Regions from separate parts of the Frankia sp. CeTa3Moorea genome, predicted to be linked through region 1. Evidence: riboswitches for the same ligand, from Rfam matches in the RefSeq annotation. Region 1 holds a riboswitch; each other region holds the start of a gene.
What was found. Region 1 has a riboswitch for cyclic di-AMP ahead of AC08OV_RS07360 (C40 family peptidase). Riboswitches for the same ligand answer to the same signal wherever they lie in the genome.
Positions count from the first base shown of each region.

Region 2: linked by a shared signal. The riboswitch ahead of AC08OV_RS01065 (transglycosylase family protein) and the one ahead of AC08OV_RS07360 (C40 family peptidase) in region 1 are both predicted to bind cyclic di-AMP.
Region 3: linked by a shared signal. The riboswitch ahead of AC08OV_RS05995 (transglycosylase family protein) and the one ahead of AC08OV_RS07360 (C40 family peptidase) in region 1 are both predicted to bind cyclic di-AMP.

Region 1 is NZ_CDXDOR010000025.1:34,526-42,521, forward strand. It holds gene tadA (tRNA adenosine(34) deaminase TadA) at 124-570, opposite strand; gene AC08OV_RS07340 (tRNA adenosine deaminase-associated protein) at 679-1,170, opposite strand; gene AC08OV_RS07345 (MurT ligase domain-containing protein) at 1,599-2,849, shown strand; gene AC08OV_RS07350 (type 1 glutamine amidotransferase) at 2,945-3,688, shown strand; gene AC08OV_RS07355 (plasmid partitioning protein) at 3,826-4,473, shown strand; gene AC08OV_RS07360 (C40 family peptidase) at 4,991-6,097, opposite strand; cyclic di-AMP (ydaO/yuaA leader) riboswitch at 6,103-6,277, opposite strand; gene AC08OV_RS07365 (hypothetical protein) at 6,622-7,008, opposite strand; gene corA (magnesium/cobalt transporter CorA) at 7,224-7,996, opposite strand, start outside.
Region 2 is NZ_CDXDOR010000003.1:6,872-14,867, reverse strand. It holds gene AC08OV_RS01090 (cysteine--tRNA ligase) at 1-246, shown strand, start outside; gene AC08OV_RS01085 (FHA domain-containing protein) at 360-1,691, opposite strand; gene AC08OV_RS01080 (hypothetical protein) at 1,959-2,513, opposite strand; gene AC08OV_RS01075 (PP2C family protein-serine/threonine phosphatase) at 2,513-3,628, opposite strand; gene rlmB (23S rRNA (guanosine(2251)-2'-O)-methyltransferase RlmB) at 4,293-5,384, shown strand; gene AC08OV_RS01065 (transglycosylase family protein) at 5,590-5,970, opposite strand; cyclic di-AMP (ydaO/yuaA leader) riboswitch at 5,973-6,139, opposite strand; gene AC08OV_RS01060 (peptide deformylase) at 6,636-7,996, opposite strand, start outside.
Region 3 is NZ_CDXDOR010000019.1:22,989-30,984, reverse strand. It holds gene AC08OV_RS06015 (NAD-dependent epimerase/dehydratase family protein) at 1-982, opposite strand, end outside; gene AC08OV_RS06010 (CAP domain-containing protein) at 1,232-1,957, opposite strand; gene AC08OV_RS06005 (DedA family protein) at 2,267-2,977, opposite strand; gene fbaA (class II fructose-bisphosphate aldolase) at 3,087-4,124, shown strand; cyclic di-AMP (ydaO/yuaA leader) riboswitch at 5,043-5,278, shown strand; gene AC08OV_RS05995 (transglycosylase family protein) at 5,285-5,962, shown strand; cyclic di-AMP (ydaO/yuaA leader) riboswitch at 6,474-6,670, shown strand; gene AC08OV_RS05990 (transglycosylase family protein) at 6,673-7,392, shown strand; gene AC08OV_RS05985 (DUF3151 domain-containing protein) at 7,479-7,913, shown strand.

The DNA.
Region 1 (7,996 bases):
TACCGGACGTCGCGAGAGTCCGGTTCGCCGGGGTGTGTAGGGGTCCGACGGCGTCGAGACGGCACCCCGTCGTCCCGTCGTCCCGTCGTCCCGAACCGGGCTAGCGTGGCGGCGGTGTGCCGGCTAGCGCCCCGCCGGGCGTCGGCGCGCGGCGAAGAACTCCGCCAGGAGCGCGCCGCACTCGCCGGCGCGAATCCCGGCAACCACCTCGGGTCGATGATTGAGCCGCCGGTCCCGCACCACGTCCCAGAGCGAGCCGACCGCCCCGGCCTTCTCGTCGACCGCACCGTAGACGAGGCGGTCCACCCGGGCGAGCACGAGGGCCCCCGCGCACATGGTGCAGGGCTCCAGCGTGACCACGAGGGTGGCTCCCGGTAGCCGCCAGGAACCCGTCCGGCGCGCGGCCGCCCGCAGGGCGATCATTTCGGCGTGGGCGGTGGGATCGGCGCCGCGTTCCCGCTCGTTGTGCCCGAGTCCGAGCACCGTGCCGTCCTCGGTCACCACCAGGGCACCCACCGGGACGTCGGCGTGGTCCGGGGCCAGGCGGGCCTCGCGCAGGGCGAGCCCCATCGCCTCGTGGAAGCGGTCTAGTCCGGGTGGACCGCTCAGCCGGGCGGGAGCGCCCGCCCGGGGGTACTCGTCGGGATCGGTCATCCCGGATCAGCCGGACCGGTGAGCTCAGCCACGTGCGTCGTCGAGGATCTCCCCCGCCCCGGCCCGTTCGCTGAGCGCGCTGATCACATCGCCCGGCAGCATCCCCTCCTCGCCGATCAGTTCCAACAACGCCTCCGCGGGGGTGCCCAGATCGCCGAGTAGATCGAGATCGCCCACGGGGGCGGCATGGGTGACGGCGGACGCGTCATCCTCGTCGTCCGCGGTGATCAGTCCCGCCATCGAGGGCAGCGCGTCGGCGAACAGGCGTTCGGCGAGATCGGAGGTCACCAGGACCCGGCGATCAGAGAGGAAGACCTGCGGATCCGGGTCGTCGGGACGCATGCAGACCACCGCGAGGTACTCGTCGTCCTCCTCGATGAAGGCGATGACGGGGCCGTCACCCAGATCCCGCATCATGTCGGTGAGGGCGTCGAGGTCGTCGGCGTCGGCCGGGTCGAGATCGTGCACCGACCAGTGGCCGTGTACCTGCGCGATCGCGATTGCCTTCGTGGTCACTGTGCGCCCTCACGTCCCTTCTGCAACCGCGCGGCGGACCCGGGCTGGCCGTGCCGGCCGTGCCGGTCCGGAATGCCCGCCCGGCGCGGCCCCCGGTGGCCGAACCTGCGCACCCGCGCCGACCAGCCGTGTTCCACCTGTGATTCTCACCTGTGGGGGCGGCCGTGGGTATTCCGGTTCACTCCGTCGGGTGAGTTCTACCGCGATGCCGCGTCGATTCCGCCACGGTGGTCCGGTCGACGCCTTCCCCGACGGACTATGGGTAACGCCAGCTCACGTGAGGTAATGTCCGGCCGGAACAAACCCCCGTCCGGGGGCGCTACCGGGTGGTACCGGGCCGATGACCGGGGACTGGACCGGGATCTATCGGAACGGAAGACGGGGCGGGCTTCGCCGCCCGGTGCCGTCGTGGCACTGTAGAAACCGCGATGACGACATCAATCCCCCGCCGGTTCACCGCCAGGACCCAGGCCGCGCTCGCCGTTGAACGTCTGGCGGCCGAGGCGTCACGCCGGCTCGGCCGTGGTTCCGGCGAGATGATCGGTGGCAAGCTCGCGCTGCGGGTGTCCCCGGGGGCGCTCGCAGAGGTCGGCTCCCACCGGATGACCGCCTGCGTGTCGGGCACCAACGGCAAGACCACCACCACGCGGCTGCTTGCCCGGGCCCTGGGCACCCTGGGGCCGGTCAAGTCGAACAGCGGCGGGGCGAACATGGCGCCCGGGGTGCTGGCCGCGCTGTCCCGGCCGCCGTTCGACGCGGCGGCGGCTCTCGAGGTGGACGAGATCTGGCTGCCGAAGGTGGCCAGGGAGATCTCCCCGCGGGTGGTCCTGCTGATGAACATCAGCCGCGACCAGCTCGACCGGTCCAACGAGACGCGGCGCATCGCCGCCATGTGGCGCGAGCTCGGCTCGGAGCTGCGCGACACGACGGTGGTCGCGAACGTCGATGATCCCCTGGTGGCCTGGGCGGCGGCGGGCTGGCACCGGCAGGTCTGGGTGTCGGCGGGGCAGAACTGGACGGCGGACGCGATGGTCTGCCCGCAGTGCGCCCGGCTGCTGTACCGCAACAGCAGTGGCTGGTGGTCCGAGTGCGGGCTGGCCAGGCCCGAACCGATCGTCGCGGTCACCGGCTCCCGGGAACTGCTCTGGTACGGCCGCACCATCGCGGCCCGGCTCGATCTGCCCGGACGGGTGAACCTCGGTAACGCGGCGATGGCCGCCGCCGCGGCCCGGGAGTTCGGCGTCGAGATCGAGGATGCGCTTGCAGCCATGACCGGCCTGGGCGATGTGCAGGGTCGCTATCAGGAGGTGGCGCTCGGCGAGGAGGGCCACCGAGGCCGGCTGCTGCTGGCGAAGAACCCCGCCGGCTGGGTGGAGATGATGGAGCTGTTGGCGGACGCGCCGCCGCGGCCTGTCGTCATCGACTTCAACTCCCAGACCGCTGACGGGCGGGATCCGTCCTGGATCTGGGACGTGCCGTTCGAACGGCTCGCCGGCCGGCAGGTGTTGGTCACCGGGGAGCGCAAGGAGGACATGAGCGTGCGGCTGGCCTATGCGGAGGTGCCGCACAGCGTGTATGCCAGCGCGGAGGACGCGGCCCTGGCCGCCAACGAGAAGGTGGTCGACGTCGTCGCCAACTACACGGCGTTTCGCGATCTGCTGGTGAGGTCCACGCGGTGAGGTCCACGCGGTGAGGTTGTGTACGCGGCAAGGTTGTGTACGCGGTGAGATTGTGTACGCGGTGAGGTTGGTGACGCAATGAGGGGATCCACGCGATGACGGGCGGCTCGGCGACCAGGATCGCGCTGATCTACCCCGAGCTGCTCGGTACCTACGGTGATGGCGGTAACGCGATCGTGCTGTCCCAGCGCCTGCGCTGGCGTGGTCTGCCGGTCGAGGTGGTGAACGTTCCCGCGGGGTCGGCGGTGCCCGAGAGCTGTGATATCTACCTGCTCGGCGGGGGTGAGGACGCACCGCAGGTCCTCGCGGCGGACGGCATCCGGCAGAACCGGGCGATCCGGCGAGCGGTGAGCTCGGGAGCGGCGGTGCTCGCCGTGTGCGCCGGCTACCAGGTGATCGGCGCGACCTTCCCGTCCGGTGGGGAGATCCACGAGGGGCTGAATCTCGTCGGCGTGGAGACCCGTCGCTCCTTCGGCCCGTCGGACGCGCCGCCGCCGCGCGCGGTCGGGGACATCGTGGTGGAACCGGACGCACGGCTCGGCCTGCCCACCCTGTACGGGTATGAGAATCACGCCGGGCGGACGAGGCGGTTGCCCGGCGCGAACGGCATCCCGCTCGGTACGGTCCGGCTCGGGACCGGTGACGGTGACGGCGGAACGGACGGCATTGTGGATGGCCGGGTCATCGGCACCTACCTGCACGGGCCGGTGCTCGCGCAGAACCCCGCCCTCGCTGATCTCCTGCTGAGCTGGGTCCACGGTCCGCTGCCGCCGTTGGGCGCGCCCCGCGAGGTGGAGGTGCTGCGCCAGGCCCGGCGCCGCGCGTTGGCCGTCACCTGACGTGTCCCCTGGCGTTTTTTGGGGCAAGTTTTTTTGGGGGGCAAGGCGGACAGACCTGGTCTGACTCAGGTCTTGTCGTCATCTGCTACCAGGTTTGCGGCGTTTCCCGGCCAGCGGTGTGGTTCGGTTGGATCGTGGTGTCGAATCCCCTCGCCGGATGGTGGGGCAAAAACAAGAGAACCGTGCTCATCGTCGGTGTCGTGATCGTGGTTGCCTGGGGCTACCTCGGGACCCGTGACCGCCCGAGGACCCAGCGGGTCAGCCTGCCCGGCGACTACGCGTCGGCGGGCCGTGAGCTGCTCGTCCAGGCCCCGTCCGATCCCGCCAACCCGCTTCCGCTGGTGTTGATCCTGCACGATGACAACGCGGACGCGAAGTCACTCGACCGGCAGAGTGACGCCGGCAAGCTCGCGAACTCCCGCGACTTCGCGGTGGCCTTCCCGGAAGCCGTGGGCGGCACGTGGCGGATCGACGGACCCGAGGGGGCGGACGTGCGCTATCTGCGCGACGTGGTCCGCTTCGTCTCCACGGAACGGACCAAGGTGGATCCGGACCGGGTCTACGTGTGGGGGATCGGCGAGGGTGCCCGGCTGGCCCTGGCCGCTGCCTGCGCCCCGGGTAAGCCGGAATTCGCCGCGGTAGGCGTCGTCGGGCAGTTCGACCCGGAGCCCGGGCCGAACTGCCAGGACCGTGTCCCGGAGGGCCGGGCCCCGGAGGCCTCCTGGGACCGGAAGGTCAGCGAGGCCCTGTGGAAGTTCTCGTCCGGTCACCGGCTGGGGGCCTGACCGCGGCGCCCGCGAGCGGGCCGGGCTGTTTCCCGCACCGGGCAGAGACTGAAGGCTGAAGTCCGCCGATGCCGCCGGGAGGGGGGTAGCGGCATCGGCGGACCTGGTCGGCCGGGGGTCCGAGGCCCGCCGGCCTTCCCGTGCGGATGGGGGGGGATCCGAGGGAAGGCCGGCGGAATCGGGGGCCTTCCGGCCGGACGGACGTCAGATGGGGGGGAGATCTGACGTCCGTCCCACCGGAAGGAGGGCCCGTCCGGATAGCTGGAAAGGAACCATGTAGGCGGGTTGTCGGGCGGTGACAGGGCCCGCTTGCTGGTCTGTCCGCGGCTTCGCCGGTGGGTGGGAGTCCCGGGCCCGGCTTTCACGGCTTCGGGTCGGTACCCGGAGGGGAGGCCCGGTAGCCGGCCGCTGGTGGACTGGCAGGGCTCGTGCGGTCCGCTAGCCGCGAAGGCGATCCACCGGAGCCGGATGAGCCGTTGCGTCGGCATGAGGGCGGTGCGCCGGCTCCGACCGGCTGCTAGAGGATCCGACCTACGTAGTAGGAGGTGGTATAGATCTTCTTGAGCGACACGACGTCGCCGGTGCGCGGCGCCACCCACATCATGCCGTTGCCCGCGTAGACGCCGACGTGGTAGATGTTCCCGGGCGTCCCGAAGAAGATCAGGTCGCCGGGCTGCTTGTTGTATTGCGACACCCGGGTGGCGGCGGCGAACTGGGCGTCGGTCGTCCGCGGCACACTCCTGCCGAGCTGCTTGAAGATGTACTGGATGAAGCCGGAGCAGTCGAACGCGCTCGGGCCCTCCGCACCGTAGACGTAGGGCTTGCCGGCCTGCAGGGAGGCCAGGTAGACGGCCTTCTCCCCGAGGGAGCTCGACGGGACCGGAACCGACGTCTGGCCCGCGGCGCCCACTGTCGCAAGGAGATCCGACCAGGCGGCGTTGCGGACGGGCTGGGGGGTGGGTGCCGGCCGTACGCGCAGGGTGGCGTCGTTCGCCGAGCGGGCGGACTGCAGGGCGTCCGTGCCGTCGAAGACCGCGGTGACGTTCGTGGTGGTGAGCACCCGGGCCGTGTAGGAAGTGTAGCCTTGGGCGTTAGTGTAAAGGTGCTTGAAGGTGGCCCACCCGGTGGGGAGCTTCACTTGCACCTTGACCAGCTGGTTCGCCAGTGGTTCGTGGGTCTGCTCGTTGTAGAGCGAAAAGCCGATGTCGATCGGCTGGTCCGCGTTGACGGTCACGTCGGGGTTGGTCACCCGGAGACCGACCTGAACCTTGCCGGTCAAGGGCGGGGCGTTGACACCGCCCGCCGAGCCGAGCAGGGAGGTGGAGCCGTGGGTGCTGACCGCCGCCGCCGCGATGCTGCCGCCCAGGGCGGCATGGGAGCCGATCTGCGCGGCGAGGGTGATCGGAGCGGTGTTCGGCTGCTCGTCCTTCGCTGCGTCGGCGTTGATGTCGGTGGCGCAGCCGGCGAGAGCCACTCCGGAGACCGCGACGGTCCCGGTGGTCACGGCGGCGAAGGCGCGGGCCCGGGCCCGGCTGCGGGTGGCCGGGGGCGCGGAGGGTGCGCGATGACGGCCGCGACCGGCGCCTCGCGTTTCTTCGTCGAGCTGCACGCTTTGCGCGGACAACGGTGTATTCCTTCCCGTACGCCTGCGAAGTGAGCTGTCGGGTTCGGGCTGGGCTGCCCGGCTCTCGCGTGACCTTCACGCGTCGAGCTTCACCCCTAGGTCGACACCGCGGATCGGTGCCGGCCGGTGGAGGTGGGTCCCCCGCTCCTGCCCCTGATGACGACTCGGAGGGGACACCGGGGCCGGGGGCAGGACTCGGCGTTCGGCCCGGTGTTGTCGTGACGTCGGCGTGAGACTAGTCCACTTGGACGGGGTGGGTAAACACTAGTCCTTCCCAACTACGGCGAGTGTGCGTTGAAGTTCCCGTCGCGCGACGTCGGCGGCCCGCTCGGCCGGCCGGGCTGACCGGGCGGGCCGAAGGCCCTTCGCACCCCGGTTGTCCTGCTGGTTTTTCGCTGCGTAGGGGGTCCGTGGCGGCGGCCGGTCCGGGTGAGAGGCGGGCGGGCGGGTAGCCCTCCCTCGGCCCGTAGGCGACTTTTGACTACTTAAAGTAGTTGACGGGCGAGGTCGGGCGTGCACCCCCCTCAGCGGGACCGGGAGCTGCGGCGGGTGAGGAATCCCGCCGCATCGAGCACCTGGAGCTCGACCGCGAGCTCGTGGACCTCACGGGGCAGCGAGCGATGGTGCGCCAGCGCCTCGACCGCGGCGCGGGCGTGGCCGGCGAGCTCGTCGAGGGCGTGCTGGCGCTGGCGCATCCGAGCCCGCTCCTCCTGGATGGTCCGGACCGTGTCCTCCTGCCACCGGCGGGTCCGGATGAGATGCTCGCTGGCGTCGGCGGCCTGCCGCTCGGCATCCTCCAGCCGGTTGAGGAGCGCGTCGAGGGCCTTCAGCCGGCCGGCGAGCTCCGCGATGAGATCGCCCCGATCAGGCAGGATGGCTGTTTTATGACTCTTGGGGTCAGACGAGGTCATGGAGTCCCCTGACGGGTGGGGGGATCGGCGGGGACCGCACCGAGCGGCTGGCACGAGACCCGGTTGCTCCGACACGGTTGGTAACGGTAACCGACGTGGCGGGCCAGGGGTAACCCATCGTACGGATACGTCGCGTCAGCCAACTGATAGTAAAAAGGGACTATGGATCTGCCGTCATTGTCGTGGTCCCTGCGCGCATAGCATGCAGGTCGGTGTCAGAGCCAGCCGTTGCGCTTGAACGCACGGTAGAGGAACAGGCAGATCGTCGTAATGACGGCCAGGATGGCCGGGTAGCCCCACGTCTGACGAAGCTCCGGCATGTGGTCGAAGTTCATCCCGTAGATCCCGGCGACGGCGGTCGGGACGGCGCCGATCGCCACCCAGGCACTGATCCGTCGCATGTCCTCGTTCTGTGCGATCGTCACCTGCGTCAGCGTCGCCTGGAGCACGGAGGAAAGCAGCTCGTCGAAGTGAGCTATACGCTCGCTGACCTGCTCGAGGTGGTCGGCGACGTCCCGGAAGTAACGGCGCATCGCCACGTCGACCATCGTGGGGGCGTCCGTGGTGAGGGTACGCAACGGGCCCGCGAGCGGCAGCACCGCGTGCTTGAGCTCCAGAAGCTCGCGTTTCATCTGGTAGGCGCTTTCCGTCGACGGCTTCTGATCCCGATGGAAGACCCCCGCCTCGATCTGGTCGACGTCGGCCTGGATGCTTTCCACGGTGCGGACGTAGTCATCCACAATGCTGTCGCAGATGGCGTGCAGCACGGCCGTCGGGCCGTGCCGGAGCATCTCCGGGTTGGCCTCCAGCCGGCCGCGCAGCTTCGTCATCTCCCCGTGCCTGCCGTGCCGCACGGTCACGACGAAGTCCTCGCCGAGGAAGATCATGATTTCGCCGGTGGTGACTACCTCGGAGGTGCTCGTCATCTGGGTGTGCTCCACGTAACTGGTCGTCTTGAGCACCATGAACAGGTGGTTCTCGTATTGCT
Region 2 (7,996 bases), on a different contig from region 1:
GGGTGGGTGGACGTGACCCGGCGGATGCTGAACATCTTCGGTCTCGACCCGCATGAGCAGTGGCCCACCGCAGGTGCCGAGTTCAGGCCGGCGCTGGACGGCGCGATGCAGGTCGTGCTGGATCTGCGGTCCGCGGCCCGGGCCCGGCGGGACTATGCGGAAGCCGACGCCATCCGCTCGAGACTGGCAGCCGCCGGCCTGATCGTGGAGGACACTCCAGAGGGCCAGCGCTGGCATCTGGCCTGAGCCGACCGACCAGGTCTCACCAGGTTGATCAGCGTTGACGCCGTGACGATCAGTTGACTGATCTGATCGGCAGGCCGCCTGCCGCCCCGGACGGCGGCAGGCGACCCGGTAGATCAGCGGGCGCGCAATGTGATGCGCGTCCAGGCGCCCAGGTAGACCCGGTCCCCGTCACGAAGCGGAACGGGCTGGCCGGGCTCGATGGGGTCCGGTTCGTCGTTCAGCCGGGTGCCGTTGGTGGATCCCGGGTCGCGGACCGCGTAACCGCCGTCGGGCAGCAGCTCGAACAGGGCGTGGCTGCGGGAGATTCCCGGGTCCTCCGGCGCTCCGGACAGGTCGATGTCTGGATGGATGCCACGGGACTCGCTGCGCCGCCCCACGAGCATCTGAGAGCCGGCCAGGGCGAAGACCCGACGAGGGTAGAAGGTCGGGAACGGGACCCGGTGGTCGTCGCCGCTGTCGTAGTACTCGCGCTCCGCCTCGACGATGGCTTCCCAGACGGTGCTGCCCGTCGGCGCGTGGTCCCGATCCCAGCCGGCGCCACGCCCGGCGCCGGCCCGTGGGTCGTCGAGGACCGCGTCACGGGGGTCGATGTGGCCGCCGCGGGTGCCGCTGTGCCGCGGGTCGACGAGTTCCGGGTCACCCAGCCGTGGATCATTCAGCCGTGGATCACTCAGCCGCGGGTCGGCGCCGGGCCGAGCGTGCCGCGGGTCGGTCGTGTGCCGTGGGTCGGTCGTGTGCCGCGGGTTGCCGCCCCGGCTCTGGGTGACCCGGTCGATGGATGGCGCGGGTGGAGCGGAGGCGTCCATGCCCAGCGGGTCCGCAGCGTAGCCGTACTCGGCGTCGCGCCGGCTCCGGCGGTGCGTGTCCGACTCGCGGTCAAGGTCGCCCCGCGGATCCGGATATCCACCCGGCGTCCGGCTGTCGCGGCCGGTGGGGTAGCCGCCGCGGTCGGCCCGGTCGTCATGGCCGCGGTCGTCATGGCCGCGGCCATAGGGGTCGCGGTCATAGGGGTCGTGGGGATCGCGGGAGTCGCGGTCGAGGTCGGGGTAGCCGCCCGGGACGCGCTCCTCGCGGCTGTCGCGGCCGACGGGGTAACCACCCCGGTCGGCCCGGTCGGCCCGGTCGTCATGGCCGCGGCCATAGGGGTCGCGGTCATAGGGGTCGTGGGGATCGCGGCTGTCGCGGCCGACGGGGTAGCCGCCACGGTTCTCCGGCGTGCCCCAGTCTCGACCGTAGGGATCGCGCCCGTGGTCGATCCGGTCGTCGGGGGCCGGCCGCTCGTCACGCCCGCGTGGGTAGGGGTCACGATCATAGCCACCGGGCGGGCCGTAGGGGTCCTCCTGATAACCGCGGCCCCCCCGGGACTGGTCGGGGTAGCCGTCACGGCCATACCCGCCGTACGAGTCGCCACCGCGCGGGTCGCCGACGCGCGGCGGGTCCGTCACCCCGGGCAGGTCGGCTGGCGAACGGCGGATGCCCAACGGGTCGTAGCCACCTGGACCGTCCGCATCTGGGCCGGTCTGCTCGGCTGGCCCACGCCGACGGTTCCCGTCAGCCGAGCGGCCGGGGGCATCTGCTCCGTAGGGAGCTCGCCCGCCGTCCTCCGGACGGTATTCGTACCTCTCCTGACCACTCATGATCCCAATTCCGCACCGATCGCAGTAGTCGGGTCGTGAGACAGGTGCCCCGTAGGGCATCGTGCCCTCACCTGATCACCGGTTCACCCGGAGGGTCCTCGTCGACCGTGTGTCAAGGACCATCTCATCGATCTTCTTGACGTTCTTCTTCAACCGAACCGTACCTGTTGTGGCATTGTCGACGTGAACCACCTTCTGTAGGAGGCGGTAGGTGTCTTCGTTGCCGGAGGCGAGCGCCAGCTGAGCGTCGCGTCCGAGCAACAGTGTCGCAGTCGCCTCGTCGCCGGCCCGACGCGCCTCCAGGCCCCGTAGCACCGCGGTCGCGAGTTCCACCTGGTCGGTGTAGTGGGTGACTGGGTCGCTGATCCGGCTCCACTGGGTCTCATCGTCCGTCCAAACCGCTCGGACCAGCGCCTTTGACGTCACCCGGCCGTCGACGACGAGGCTGACCCGCGCCGCCGGCGTCTCGGTTCCCAGCGCGCGGGCGGGCACCTGGACACTCAGGTGGTAGTCGCGCGACTCGATTCCCCACGCGCCGGTAGGGTAGCCGAAGCAGTGTTCGTCCGCGGGCGTGGCCTCGCCCGTCAGATCACGTACCACGGGTGCGACCTCCGCGGTGAAGACGCTCATCAGTCCTCCACCCGGGCGGCCACCACCGTGATGTTGTCGTGTCCCCCGGAGTCGATGGCGAAGTCGACGAGGTGGCGGGCGACGTCGATGGCCTCGCAGTGGGGTGGGAGCTGGTTGACGAGCGCGGCCATCACGTCGGGCCGGGACGCGTAGTTCCACAGCCCGTCGCTGCAGACCAGTACCGTGGCCGGCGCCTCGATGGGGAACATCTCGGTGTGCGGCGCGACGTCCTCGACGTCGCCGCCCAGCCAGCGGGTGAGGGTGTGCGCCCGCCGGTGTGTCTCGGCCTCGTTGGCTGGGATGAGCCCCGCGCGCGCGGCCTCGGCCGCCCAGGTGTCGTCGGCGGTCAGCCGCTCGCACCAGCGCGGACCGAGCAGGTAGACCCGGCTGTCGCCGACCCAGCCGACCGTGACCATGCCCGGGCCGTCCGGGGTCGGCGGGGTGACGATGGCCGCGGCGAACGTGCACGACGGCGCCATCCGCCCCTCGGCCGCGCTGAGTTGGGCGATGGTCGCCTGGGCCGCGTCGACGGCGGCGTGCAGCGCGGCCTCGGCGTCCTCCGGGGAGAACCCGCCGACGACCGTGCGGGGCGATGTTCGTGGCTTCTTGTAGTCGGCATACGACGGTTCGAGGATGTCGAGCATCTCCTCGGCCCGGCTGACGCCGCGCGACGGGCGGGTGTCGTGGTGGACGGGGCGCCCCGGGCCGTGGGCACGCACCGCATCCGCGAGGACGGCCATGGCGGTGGTCGCCGCGGCGGCCGAGGCCTGCCCGGAGCCCGGAGTGGTCGACACGCCGTCACACACCACCGCGATCAGCGTGCCGTACACGACGGCCAGGCCCATGGCGTCCTCGTTGGTGGTGTGCCGGACGCCGCGGTCGCACACGCCGGCGAGCTGGCCGAGGTCGACCTCGCTGTGGTCGGCGTCGCCGTGGCCGGGGTCCGGACCCTCCAGCCTGTGACCACAGACCTCGCAGTACCGGTCGTCGGCATACACCGGCGCCGCACACACCGGGCAGCGACCCAGGTCGTTGTCGAGTTCGAACGGCCCGCTCCCGGTGATCTGGTAGGCGACTGTGGGGGCGTCGTCATGCGGGTTGAGGTCCACCGTCATGCCGCCGGGAGAAATTGGCCGCGGCCGGAAACAGCCGGGGGAACGCATACGGGCGGTGTGCGCAGAGCCATGTGCTGGGTGCCTCCTGCCCCTGACGGTCGGGTCCTTGACGGTCGGGTCGCTAACGGCCGGATCGTCGATGCTCGCCGTGGCCGTCTCGGGACACCGACGGCGCGCGCCCGATGATCGACCGAGGTGGTCACACTCGTCGAGCTGGTCATCACGCATTCATGGAGACGTATTCTCCCAGCTTCCCCCGCGGCACGTCGAGGGTGTAGATCGCCGTGCCGGCGACCTGATCCGACGCGCCCGCCATCGTCGGCGGGCGACCCTAAAAGAGCGTAAAGGCCGGGGGCGGATGGTGGCAGGGCCCCCGCACTCCGGGGAACCCCGGGCCCGCCGGTCGGCGTGGTGATGCGCACCTGACCCTCCTGACGCCGGTGAGGGGCGGCCGGACCACGTCAGGTCGGGCCGTGGGCCTGCCGGCCCTCAGGATAGGGCGCCGGGTCCCCGGAAACGGCCATGTCGAGGGATGCCCATGGCAGAGCTCCTCCGCCGAGCTCCTGCCGAGCTCTCGCTGAGCGCGCCCCGACACGCCGGTGTCGTCCGCCGTATACCGTGGTCACATGGTCATTCCCCGGGCGTGTCCTGGTCGGTGGTCCTGATGGCCGGCGCCGCTCGCCGGGGCGGTGGGATCGCCCGCGGCGGTCAGGGCGGTCGGGCCGCCAAGTCCGGTTCCCACCGCAAGGGGGCCTCCACGGGCAGCGGCGGTCACGGCCGCAAGGCGCTGGAGGGCCGTGGGGCCACGCCGCCCGCGCAGCTGCGCCCCGGCCATCCCGCCCAGCGTCGTGCGGCGGCGGCTGCTGCGGCCCGTTCCGCATCGGCCGGAGCCGAGCGGGGTCGAGCGGCTGCCGGCCGGCGCGGGGATGGTGGCCGCGCCGTCGCCGCTGCGGCCACCACCGGGCCGAGCGCCGCGGGGGGTTCCGCGGGGACCGGGCGCCCACGGCGGACCGAGGGCGACGAGCTGGTGGTCGGGCGCAACGCGGTGGTCGAGGCGCTGCGGGCCGGGGTGCCGTCGTCGACCCTTTTCATCGCCGGCGGGCTGGACTTCGACGAGCGGCTCGCCGACGCCCGCCGACTCGCCGGGCGGGCCGGGATCGCCGTGGCCGACGTCGGCCGCACGGATCTCGACCGGATGTGTGGCACCGCTCCGCATCAGGGTCTCGCCCTCGTGGTACCGCCGTTCCGGTATGCCCATCCGGATGATCTCCTCGCCCGCGCGCGCTCGTCCCCCCCCGGTCTGCTGGTGGCGCTGGACGGGGTCACCGATCCCCGCAACCTCGGGGCTGTGGTGCGCTCGGCCGCCGCCTTCGGTGCCCATGGCGTCGTCGTTCCGGAGCGTAGGGCCGCCGGCATGACCGCCGCGGCCTGGAAGACCTCGGCGGGGGCCGCCGCCCGGCTGCCGGTGGCGCGCGCCACCAACCTGGCCCGCACGCTCGTCTCCTACGCGGCGGGCGGCCAGTTCGTCGTCGGTCTGGCCGCGGGCGGCGAGGTGAGCATCGACGAGCTCACGATGGCGACCGACCCACTCGTCCTGGTGATCGGCTCCGAGGGACGCGGGTTGTCCAGGCTGGTCGAGCAGCGCTGCGACGTGAGGGTCCGGATCCCCATGGCGGGTGCGGTGGAGTCCCTCAACGCGGGGGTGGCCGCTGGGATCACGCTGGCCGAGATCGCCCGCCGCCGTCGGATCGGCTGAGCCGGCCGATCGGTGGGTCCGCCGGGTCTCCGCCGGGCGGGGCTGCGGACGTTGACCTGGCCGGCGTCGCCGTGGCCGGGAAACCGTGACCGGGAAACGTAGCGCGCAGCCCCGTGTCCCGGAGGGGACACGGGGCTGCTGGCCGCGCGCCGATCAGTACCGGCCGGGCGCGGACAGTGAAAGCTGGCGCGGGAAGTCGGGCAGCTCAGATCTTGTGACCCCAGCACGGCTTCGATGCGTACCAGGGGCTCGTCCCCTGCTGGGCGTACAGGATGCGGGCGCGGTGCCACTGCTCGGCGACGCTGGCGTGCTGCGGCAGACCCTTGCCGCCGACCCCGCGCCAGGTGCTGGGCAGGAACTGGAACAGTCCGCCGGCGCCGATGGAGTTGACCACGCGCGGGTTTCCCCCGGACTCACACGGAATCACCTTGGAGAGGAAGCGGTCGGCATTCGTCGACGCGTTGGCCGGCTGGGACAGCGCGAGGCCACCGCCGATCGAGGCCGCGAGAGTGGTGGCTGCGATCAAGGCCCGGGAACCGAGCCTGATGCGGTTGAGGCCACGAGCGAGCGAACGAGCGTTGGACATTGAGTTGCCCTTCCCCACGCCTGCGAGGTGAGCTGTCGGGTTCGGGCTGGGAATGCCCGGCCGCGCATCGCGGCTTCACCCCGAGAACGCCTTTTCGTGGCGCCCGGAATTGGTTCCCCCGCTCCTGCCGAAGGTTCGATTCTCGTCGAGCGGGGGCAGGATTCGGCGTGCCGCCCGACGAATGCCATCAGGTGACGGCACGGCAATGAACATAGCTGAGAGTGACCCAGGAAAAACAAGAGTACGTGAGGATGCACACAGTGCATCCTGTTTACTTGTTCCGATCTTTTTAATGGTGTTTCGCGCCCGCGTGCGCGCCCGATTCTAGAGGTTGTCCAGTGGGCTGGAAATCCCCAGTCCGTAGCTGGGTCGTCACGTTGACGGTAAACAATACGCGATGCGTGGAGAAACTGTTCCGCCGCGTGGTGATCAAGCCTCTGCTACCCGCTGCCGGCAATCTCTAACCAGGATCTGGAAAAATCTGTGCCGGCGTTCCGGCGGGCCCGCACCTATCGCCCGCTTTCCGGACTATACGGCACGAGGGAATCATGTCATATGTCGGATCTACCAGTCGGTGCCGGACACCCGGTCCCGGCGCTGCGTCGCCGCCAGCCGCCAGCCGCCATGCCGCCATGCCGCCCGCGAGGCGGGTGCGTTCGGGTCGGTCAGCGGTTGTAGGACCAGGCCGAGCCGGTACCCCGGTACTGCTCCACCGGGATTGGTGTGGTTCCGGCCCGCATCCGATCCGTGTAGAGCTGACCGTGCAGGTGGTCGATCTCGTGGGCGACAAGCCGCGCCAGCCCCTGCCGATAGACGGTGATGTGCCGGTTGCCGTCGATATCGGTGTGTTCGACGTGCAGCTCCAGCGGCCGGGGGACGAGGCCACGGACGTCAAAGAAGCTCAGGCAGCCCTCGTACTGCTCGTCGGTCTCCCGGGAGGTTTCGATGACGCTGGGGTTGAGCAGCGTGAGCGTGTCGCCGCCCGGGGTACGCACGATCGCCGCGGCGCGGTTGATGCCGACCTGCGGCGCGGCGATGCCCATGCCCTTGCCGAAGGTGTGCAGGGCGGATACCCGTTCGAGGGCGGAGGACAGCTCGGCGACGACCCGGCGCGCGTCCTCGGCCTCGTCGGGCAGGGCGAACGGGCGGGCCGACTGCCGCAGGATCGCCTCACCCTCCTGCACGATGCCAACGGCCGCCATCTGATCGCTGGGACGTGTTCCGGTCTCCGCGGCCGGATCACGTTCCGGCACGGTGGCCCGGAAGTTCCATTCCAGTCGGTAGCGGGCGTGCAGCGGCGGCTCGGTGGTCGACCAGGTGAAGATCCGCCGGTCGCCGGAGTCGGTGCGGGCGATTGCGGTCCGGAACGGGAAGGCATCGGCGGTCATCGACGTCTCCATGCCCCAGACCACGGGATCCAGCTCGGCCGGAAAGTCCAGCTGCACCGAGAGGAAACTCGTCGGTACCCGCACGGCACGCTGGAACCACGGCCCCCACTTCTCCCTGCTCACCTGGTAGCTGTAGTTGATCCATGCCGATTCGCCGGGATAGAGCGGAAATCGCCCTCGACTGTTCTCGAAGAGCAGCCAGACCTCCTTGAGCGCGTCCCAGTCCGTCTTGACCTGCCAGGCCATCTGCTCGCCGCCGCAGTGTGCGCTGAGCTGGAGGTCCTCCCAGCGCAGTGGATCGGATCGGTACAACCGCGCGGAGCGTTCCGGATCTCCCGGGAACCGGTCAACCGATATCCGCATCAGATACCGGGTGACCGGTTCGCTGCCGGCGTTGAGAAGACGTCTTCGCTGGTGGGCGACGTACATGCTGTCGTCGTAGCGGAGTTCGGCCCGGTCCTCCTCGACGACCAGGCCCCCCGGTCCGGGGGGGACCCGGCCCGGGCTCTCGGCGACGACGGGCCCGGGGGCCGGGGCCGGGTCGACGGAGGGGGTCGCGACGTGGGCCACCGGCGTCGGGCCGGGTCCGGCCGGAACCGTCGGCGGCCCGGGCGGCTCGCGCACGTCCCGTGCCGCCT
Region 3 (7,996 bases), on a different contig from region 1:
CCGAGGTCGTCGAGACCGCCGGGACCGGGTGGGTGGGGAGGGGTGGCGTCTCGGCCGCGGAACCGTCCGCGCCTCGCCTCCGGTAACCCTCCGCGAACGAACAGACACGATCAATCGCGTCGACCGCTTCGAAGATCCTGGCCGGTACGGAGCGGGGCGCCGCGATCGCGAGCATCTGACAGTAAAAGGTGAAGAAGTCGGCGGCGGACACCGACTCCCCCCCGGTCACGTGCAGCACCTCACCGGCGACCGCCGACCGGTCCGCACCGGCGACGGTGGTCACCGCCGTGACCACGTCGTCGACATGCACGGGGCTGAGCACACCCCGGCCGCCGTCGACGAGGACGAACCGCCCGGCCCGCATCAGCAGCACCGGCCAGAGGGTCCAGCGACCAGCCCGGGGACCGTAGGCGTCCCCGATCCGCAGGACGGTCGCGCCGAGTCCGTGCGCAGCGGCCGACCCGACCGCCTGTTCCGCGGCGGCCATGGCGTCGGCGCGGACGTCGCCAGTCAGCCCGATCGGCGTGGTCTCGTCCAGTGGTCGGCCGACGGCTCGCGCGGGCCCCCGCTCCCCGGTCCCGCCGGGGACCGGGCCACTCGTCCGGGCAAGCACGTCCACGCAGGAGAGATGGATGAAGCGGTCGACCCCGGCCCGACCCGCGGCGTCGAGCAACGCCGCCGTGGCGCCGAGGGTCACCCGCCGGATCTCGGCGTCGGGCACCCGTACCGGCGCTCCGGCTCGGCCGGGACGCACTGGGGTCAGTTCCGCGACGCCACCGGTCCCGATGGCGGCGGCATGGATCACCAGCTCCGTGCCGTAAAGGGCTTTCTCCCACCCACCGGGACGGCTGACGTCGGCCTGCCTGACACCCGGCGCGCGCCGGATGTCGATGGCGACAACGTCGTCACCGCGCCGCCGCAGCGCGTGGGCCAGCGCTCCGCCGAGGAAGCCGGCCGCGCCGGTGACCACCGCCCGAACCAAGGTCACTCCTCCTGCCAGGATCACCCTCGCCGACGGCGCTGCCGCGCGGCCCGCCAGCCCGTCCACCGGCTGGGTCCGCGGGCTTTACCACGCTCGTTGCCGTGCTCGCTGCCGTCGGCGACGATGACCCGACCCTACGGGATCGACTACTGATCAGGACCGGGACATCCCCGCGAGTCGGGAGGATCGAGGTCGGGTGCACCTCGCGGGATGCCACGGGCCGGTCGCGCCCGGCAAGTGGGCCGGGCCTCACGGCGTCCCGAAGTCCTGGGTCCAGTAGGTGCCGTACCTGCCGCCCGTCGCGTAGCCCACGCCGATCCGGGTCAACGAACAGGTGAGGATGTTCGATCGGTGGTCCGGGCTGTTCATCCATCCGCGCATCACCTCGGCCACGGTGCGCTGACCGGCGGCGATGTTCTCGGCGGCGATGGAGAAGGAGAAGCCGGCGGCGGCGATCCGGTCGAAGGGCGAGCGACTGTCCGGGCTGTCGTGGCCGAAATAGCCGGCCGTGGCCATGTCGACGCTGTGTGCCTGGGCCGCGGCGGCCAACCGTAAGTCGACGATCAACGGAGGGCAACCGGCCGCCCGGCGCTCGAGGTTGGTCGAGGTCACGACCTGACCGACCAGGCTCGTCCAGGAGGCCGGCAGGTACGGCGGGCGCGGGGAGATAACAGCCGGCGCCGGGGTCGACGCGGACGGAGCCGTCACCGGCGCGGCCAGGGCCAGAGCCGACGCCCGCGCAGCGGGCAGCTGATCCGGACCGGCCGGGCGAGCGGCGGGCGGCGGCTCGGCCCCGGGCCCGGTCGGCGCACCCCGATCCGCGATCCGACCCGCGATCGACGTGGGAGGGACCCCGGCCGTCACCCCGACCACGCCCCGACCCGGCTGCGCGCCGACGCGGCCGGCCACGTGGTCACCGTCACGCGGTCCCGAATGACCATCCGCGAGCAGCACGACCGCCAGAACCGCGGTCAAGGCCCCTGCCGCGGTGCAGAGGACGGGGCCGGCGCGACGCCGTTCCGCATGGTGCCGCCTGTGGTGTCGAAGCATCGAATCCTTCGGTGGTCGGACCCCCCGACCGCGTACCTGGATCGATCAAGGTTAGCCGGCCATAGCCAGAAATTGCCATAGGAAAGGGAATTGATCGTCCAATGTGATCTGGTCGTAACGTCGTGGAGACTACCGGTCCACGGATCTCCCGACGGGATCCGGCGCCGCGGGGCACTAACGGACAACATCCCTACGCTCCTCGCCCGACCCTCGGCGCTCCTCGCCCGACACGGACTACCGCGGCCCCTGGTCGGGGAGCCGGCCCGATCGCCGACGCAGCAGCTCACCGGCGATCCCGGCGATGACGGAGATGGCGATCACGACGAGCGCGATCCACACCGCCGCGTCCCGCAGCCCAGGAATGGCGGCCGCCGTATAGCCCAAAAGGATCAATCCGGTCCCCCAGACGAGCGCTCCGAGCATGACCGCGATCAGAAAGCGGGACCATGACATCGCCACGGCCCCGGCGAGTACCGGCGCGAACGTCCTCGCCCACGGCACGAAGCGGGCCGCGACCAGGGTGATCGGCCCGAACCGTCGGTAGAATTCCTCCGTACGGGCCAGCACCGTGGCGTACCTGCGCTCCAGGTACGGCCGGCCGAGGCGATGCCCGGTGTAGTAGCCCGCCACCGCCCCGGCGGTGGCCGCCGCCGCGACCCCGATCGAGAGGACCGCGACGGACACGTTCGACGCCGCGTCCGCCGCCATCAGCCCGGCCGCGAAGAGAATGGTGTCACCCGGAAGCCAGAACCCGATCAGGATCCCGCTCTCGACGAAGATGACCGCGAAGAGGACGACGTACAGCGTCATCCCGGACAGGCTGCCGACATCCACTCGACCAGTGTGCCGACCCTTGGTCGGCACCCGCCCCGCGCCCGGCGCGCGGACCGGCACCGCGTCGGCGACGTCAGCCGCATCCGACCCCGGGACGGGGCAAGGCGTCATACCCTTCGCCCATCAGGAGTCCACGGCGGGCTTCGGCCCGATCCGGCTGCCCTGCACCGCGGGTGCATGGCTGATCGGCGCCCCTACAGGTTCGTAAGGAGCCCCACCGATGCCCATCGCCACGCCAGACGTATATGCCGAGATGCTCGACCGGGCGAAGGCCCAGTCCTTCGCCTACCCCGCGATCAACGTGACCTCGTCGCAGTCCCTGAACGCCGCGCTGCGGGGCTTCACCGAAGCCGGCAGTGACGGCATCGTGCAGGTGTCCACCGGCGGTGCCGAGTACCTGTCCGGCTCGACGGTGAAGAACATGGTCCTCGGCGCAGAGGCACTGGCCGAGTTCGCCCACCATGTCGCGGAGGCGTATCCGGTCAACATCGCCCTGCACACCGACCACTGCCCGGCCGACAAGCTTGACACCTACATCCGTCCCCTGATCGCGATCTCGAAGGATCGGGTGGCCCAGGGGCGCGAGCCGCTCTTCCAGTCGCACATGTGGGACGGCTCGGCGGTCCCCCTTGAGGAGAACCTCAAGATCGCCGAGGAACTACTCGCGGATGCCGCCGCCGCGAAGATCGTTCTCGAGGTCGAGATCGGGGTCGTCGGCGGCGAGGAGGATGGCGTCGTCGGCGCGATCGACGAGAAGCTCTACACGACGCCGGAGGACATGTGGCGGACGGCCGAGGTGCTCGGCACCGGCGCGAAGGGGCGCTACCTGCTCGCCGCCACCTTCGGCAACGTGCACGGTGTGTACAAGCCCGGAAACGTCAAGCTACGCCCGACGATTCTGCACGAAGGACAGGAGTACGTCGCCAGGAAGCTCGGGCTGCCAGCCGGCGCGAAGCCGTTCAACCTCGTCTTTCACGGCGGTAGCGGGTCGGCTCTCACCGAAATCCGCGAGACGCTCGACTACGGGGTGGTCAAGATGAACGTGGACACGGACACCCAGTACGCATTCACCCGCCCCATCGTGGACCACGTGTTCAAAAACTATGACGGCGTTCTCAAGGTGGACGGTGAGGTCGGCGTGAAGAAGGCATACGACCCGCGTACCTACGGAAAGCTCGCGGAGAGCAGCATGGCGGCCCGCGTCGCCCAGGCGTGTGAGGACCTACGTTCCGCCGGCACCAGCCTCGGGCGGGCATAGTCCGGGCCAGGAGCGCACGCCGGCTGGCGGGATCGGTTCGTCGGATACCGTCCGGCCGGACCGCCGGCCGGCGGACAGGAGGCGGGCAGGAGGACAGATAGCCGCCGGCCGCGAAAACGGGCAACCGGGCAACCGCCGCCGCTCGTCCGAGGGCATTCTCCGGACCCCTCGACCCGACACTCTCCATCGTTTCCGGCGGACGGAACGACCGGCACGTGGCGGACATCCGACCCGCCCCGGTCCGATGCACGACCCGCCGATTTCCCGTACTATGCCGGCCCCCACGGTTCCCCGGTCGCTCCGACGGCTGGGGGACCACTGTTTACCGGGCGAGGGACCCCGCTCCTCGCGTAACGCCGCCTCCGCTGGCGACCAGCAGGTTTCGGCCACATTAGCGGACACGCACCGGGTCTTCGGTAACCGTTCACCTACCGCCCCGCCCCACGGAACCCCTTCGTCCACCGTGGCGGCCCGACAGGCAATTTTCACAATCGGTGTTCGATCGAATCCGCCGTGTGCAAAAATCACAACGCTGCAAGCTACCGCCCGATTTCCGTTGTTTTTCTCACAAAAACAGGCTTCAACGGACGAAGCGTAGTATCAGGCCGATCACTCGCGTCGATCTCGTAGCAGGGCCGTCACACCTTTGTTGACATGTCACACATCTGGCCTGATACGGGACTCTCCGCTCATCGTCGCCCATCGGCAAACAGGATGATCGGCCAAGCACAAATGCCTCCGCACGTCGTACCGCCAGGTTGATGAGCGGGCGCGCACGCGCGATACCAGGCCGTCGGTCCCTGCTCAAGCAGGCGCGCCGAGTGTGCTCTTTTTCACGCACCCTATTCAATGCTTGGCGACTCGCCGGGTGGCGTGGTTATGGTTTTCGCCGTGCCCGGCAACAACGCCGGGCATTCGTCGGGCGGCACGCCGAATCCTGCCCCCGGCCGACGATTTCTCGAACCGGGCGGCAGGAACGGGGGACCCATCTCCGAGTATCGAAAGGATTCGATGCTCTCGGGGTGAAGCCATGTGCGACGACCACACGGAAAGGTGTTTCCGGTGCGGCTTCCGTCTCCAGGGAATCCCTGGCACGGCCGGGCAGTTCCCAGCCCGAATCCGACAGCTCACCTCGCAGGCGTGGGGAAGGACCACAAGACATGTCCGACGCACGTATCAGTGGCCGACAATGCCGCGCCGGTACCCGCAGCCGGGCCCGGGCCCTCGTGGTCGCACCCGTACTCGCGGCAGCGGTGGGCGGCACCTTCGCGCTCAACCAGCCGGCCGGTGCGGCCACCACCTGGACGGGCCTGCGGCAGTGCGAGTCCGGCGGTGACTACACGATCAACACCGGCAACGCGTACTACGGCGCCTACCAGTTCTCCGCCAGCACCTGGCACGGCCTCGGCTACAGCGGTCTGCCGCACCAGGCTCCCCCGGCTGTCCAGGACGAGGCCGCACTCAAGCTCGCCCGGCGGTCCGGCTTCGGCCAGTGGCCGACCTGTGGCCGCGGGATGGGCGCCGACCAGCTCGCGGGCGGCTCGTCGAGCTCCTCGGGCCAGGCGTCGCGCACGGCGGAACGCAGTGAGCTGACGGTCAGCCCCATCTCCGTGAGCACCCCCGTATTCACCCGTAACCTGACGACCGCACTGGCCAGGCAGGTACGCGACGACGTGCGGGCCTGGCAGGCCCGCGTCAACCATCTGGGGTATCCGATCACGATCGACGGCCGTTACGGACCACGCTCCGCCGCAGTCGCCCGCGCCCTGCAGGCCGCCAAGGGACTCGCCGTCGACGGCATCGTCGGCCCGGCGACCTGGCGGGCCACCTTCAGCTGATCCTCTCTATCAGCTCTATCAGCTCTATCAGCTGATCCATTCACTCCGTCAGCTCCGTCAGCTCCGTCAGCTGATCTGTTCACTCCGCTCCCGCGACGGGGGACGACCGCCGCGGCAACCGGGCATCCCACCCCGGCGACACCGGTCAGGGGATCTCACCTCGACGACGGGCCGGCCCGACCGGCCTCCGGACGATCTCCGGTTGACGGCCCGTACGGGCTGGCCCGTGCAACCCACCACCAACATCACCCGGACCACACCCTGACCGGCCTCCGGCAGGGCCGCTCTTCGGCAGAGCCGATCTTCGGCAAGGCCGGCGAGGAACAGCAGGACCAGCGAGCCACCTGCGGAACCTGTACGGAAGTGGCACGATTCGCGCGATCCTCACTGGTTACTCCGGACCACCCCGGTTTGCGCTCCATGAGCGGTTCTCGCTAGAGTGCCGCTCACTCGCCTCGTCGGCGAGGCCGCCCGGACGGACGCCGAGTCCTGCCCCCGTGCGAGCGGCCGGAACGAACATCAACCGCAGCGGGCAGGAGTGGGGGACCCACATTTCGGGCGCCGCAAGCGGCGTCCTTGGGGTAAAGCCGGTGCATCCCGGTCCATGGTGGAGAGCGGTTCCTACTCGCCACCCGGGGTCGGATCCTCCGGCCGGGCCATCCCAGCCCGCACCCGACAGCTCACCCCGCAGGCGACGGGATTGGACTAACATGCCCTCTGGGCGTCGTGGCGGCAGACATCGAGCACCGCAGGCCCCATCGCCCGCCGGTCGCATCCTGCGCACCACCGGCGCGGTCACGGCCATCGTCGGCAGCGGCCTCGCGGTCACCGCGGCTCCGGCGGGCGCGGCCACCGCCGATGACTTCGCCAAGCTCCGCCAGTGCGAGTCCGGCGGCAACTACGCGATCAACACCGGCAACGGCTTCTCCGGTGCCTACCAGTTCGACGACCGGACCTGGCACGGGCTCGGGTACTCCGGCCGGCCGTACCAGGCGTCGCCCGCCACGCAGGACGAGGCGGCCGCGAAGCTCTACAACCAGCGGGGCTGGCAGCCATGGCCGTCCTGCTCGGTCAAGATGGGCCTGACCAACAACGGCCCGGCCAGTGTCCCGGGCGGCTCTGGCGACGTCATCCAGCAGGCCATCACCCCGGTGGAACCCCCCATGACGCTGGACCGGGCTCGCCGGGAGATGGGGGACGGCTCGTTCAGGGGCACGGTCCTCGACGCGTCCCTCAGCGACGACGTCCGCCCGGAGGCCTTCGTCTGGCAGGACAGAATGCGCCAGAAGGGCTTCGTACTCACCGTCGACGGCAAGTTCGGACCGCAGTCGCAGGGCATCGCCGCGCTGTACTCGTACCTCACCCGGGTGAACGACGGTCAACCCGGGGTCGTCGGCCAGAATCTGTGGAACGTCAGCGTCAGGGCCTGACCGACCCGGTCACCGTGCGCGCAGGGCGGGCGCGTCCGGGGTGACCTCCATGACGTGTGCGGCCAGTCGTCGGGCAGGATGCACTCATGACGACGCCGTCCGCCTCGGGAAAACCCAACCTGCTCTCCGGTCCGCCGCCGACGCTCCTGCCCTCCGACGCGGCCGCGACCGAGGCGCTGGCCGCCGGTGATCCGCCGGATGCCGTCGCCGCCCGGCTGCCCGCGTTCAGCGCGCCCTGGGCCGCGCTCGCCGAGCTCGCGCTCACCGGCGGACGACCCGTCGAGGCCTATGCCTACGCCCGCACGGGCTATCACCGCGGCCTCGACGCCCTGCGCCGCTCGGGCTGGAAGGGCAACGGGCCGATCCCCTGGTCACACGAACCCAACCGCGGGTTCCTGCGTTCACTCGCCGCTCTCGTCCGGGCGGCCGCGGCCATCGGGGAGGCCGAGGAGGCCACCCGCTGCCGGACGTTCCTGACTGACAGCGATCCCGTCGCCGCCAGTGAGCTCGGCTTCACCTGACAGTGAGTTCATCAGGCCGCGTCGGTGGTGGAGGCCAGCGAGGACGCCGCAGCCGGCCCCACGGCCCCGCCATCCCTAGTAAC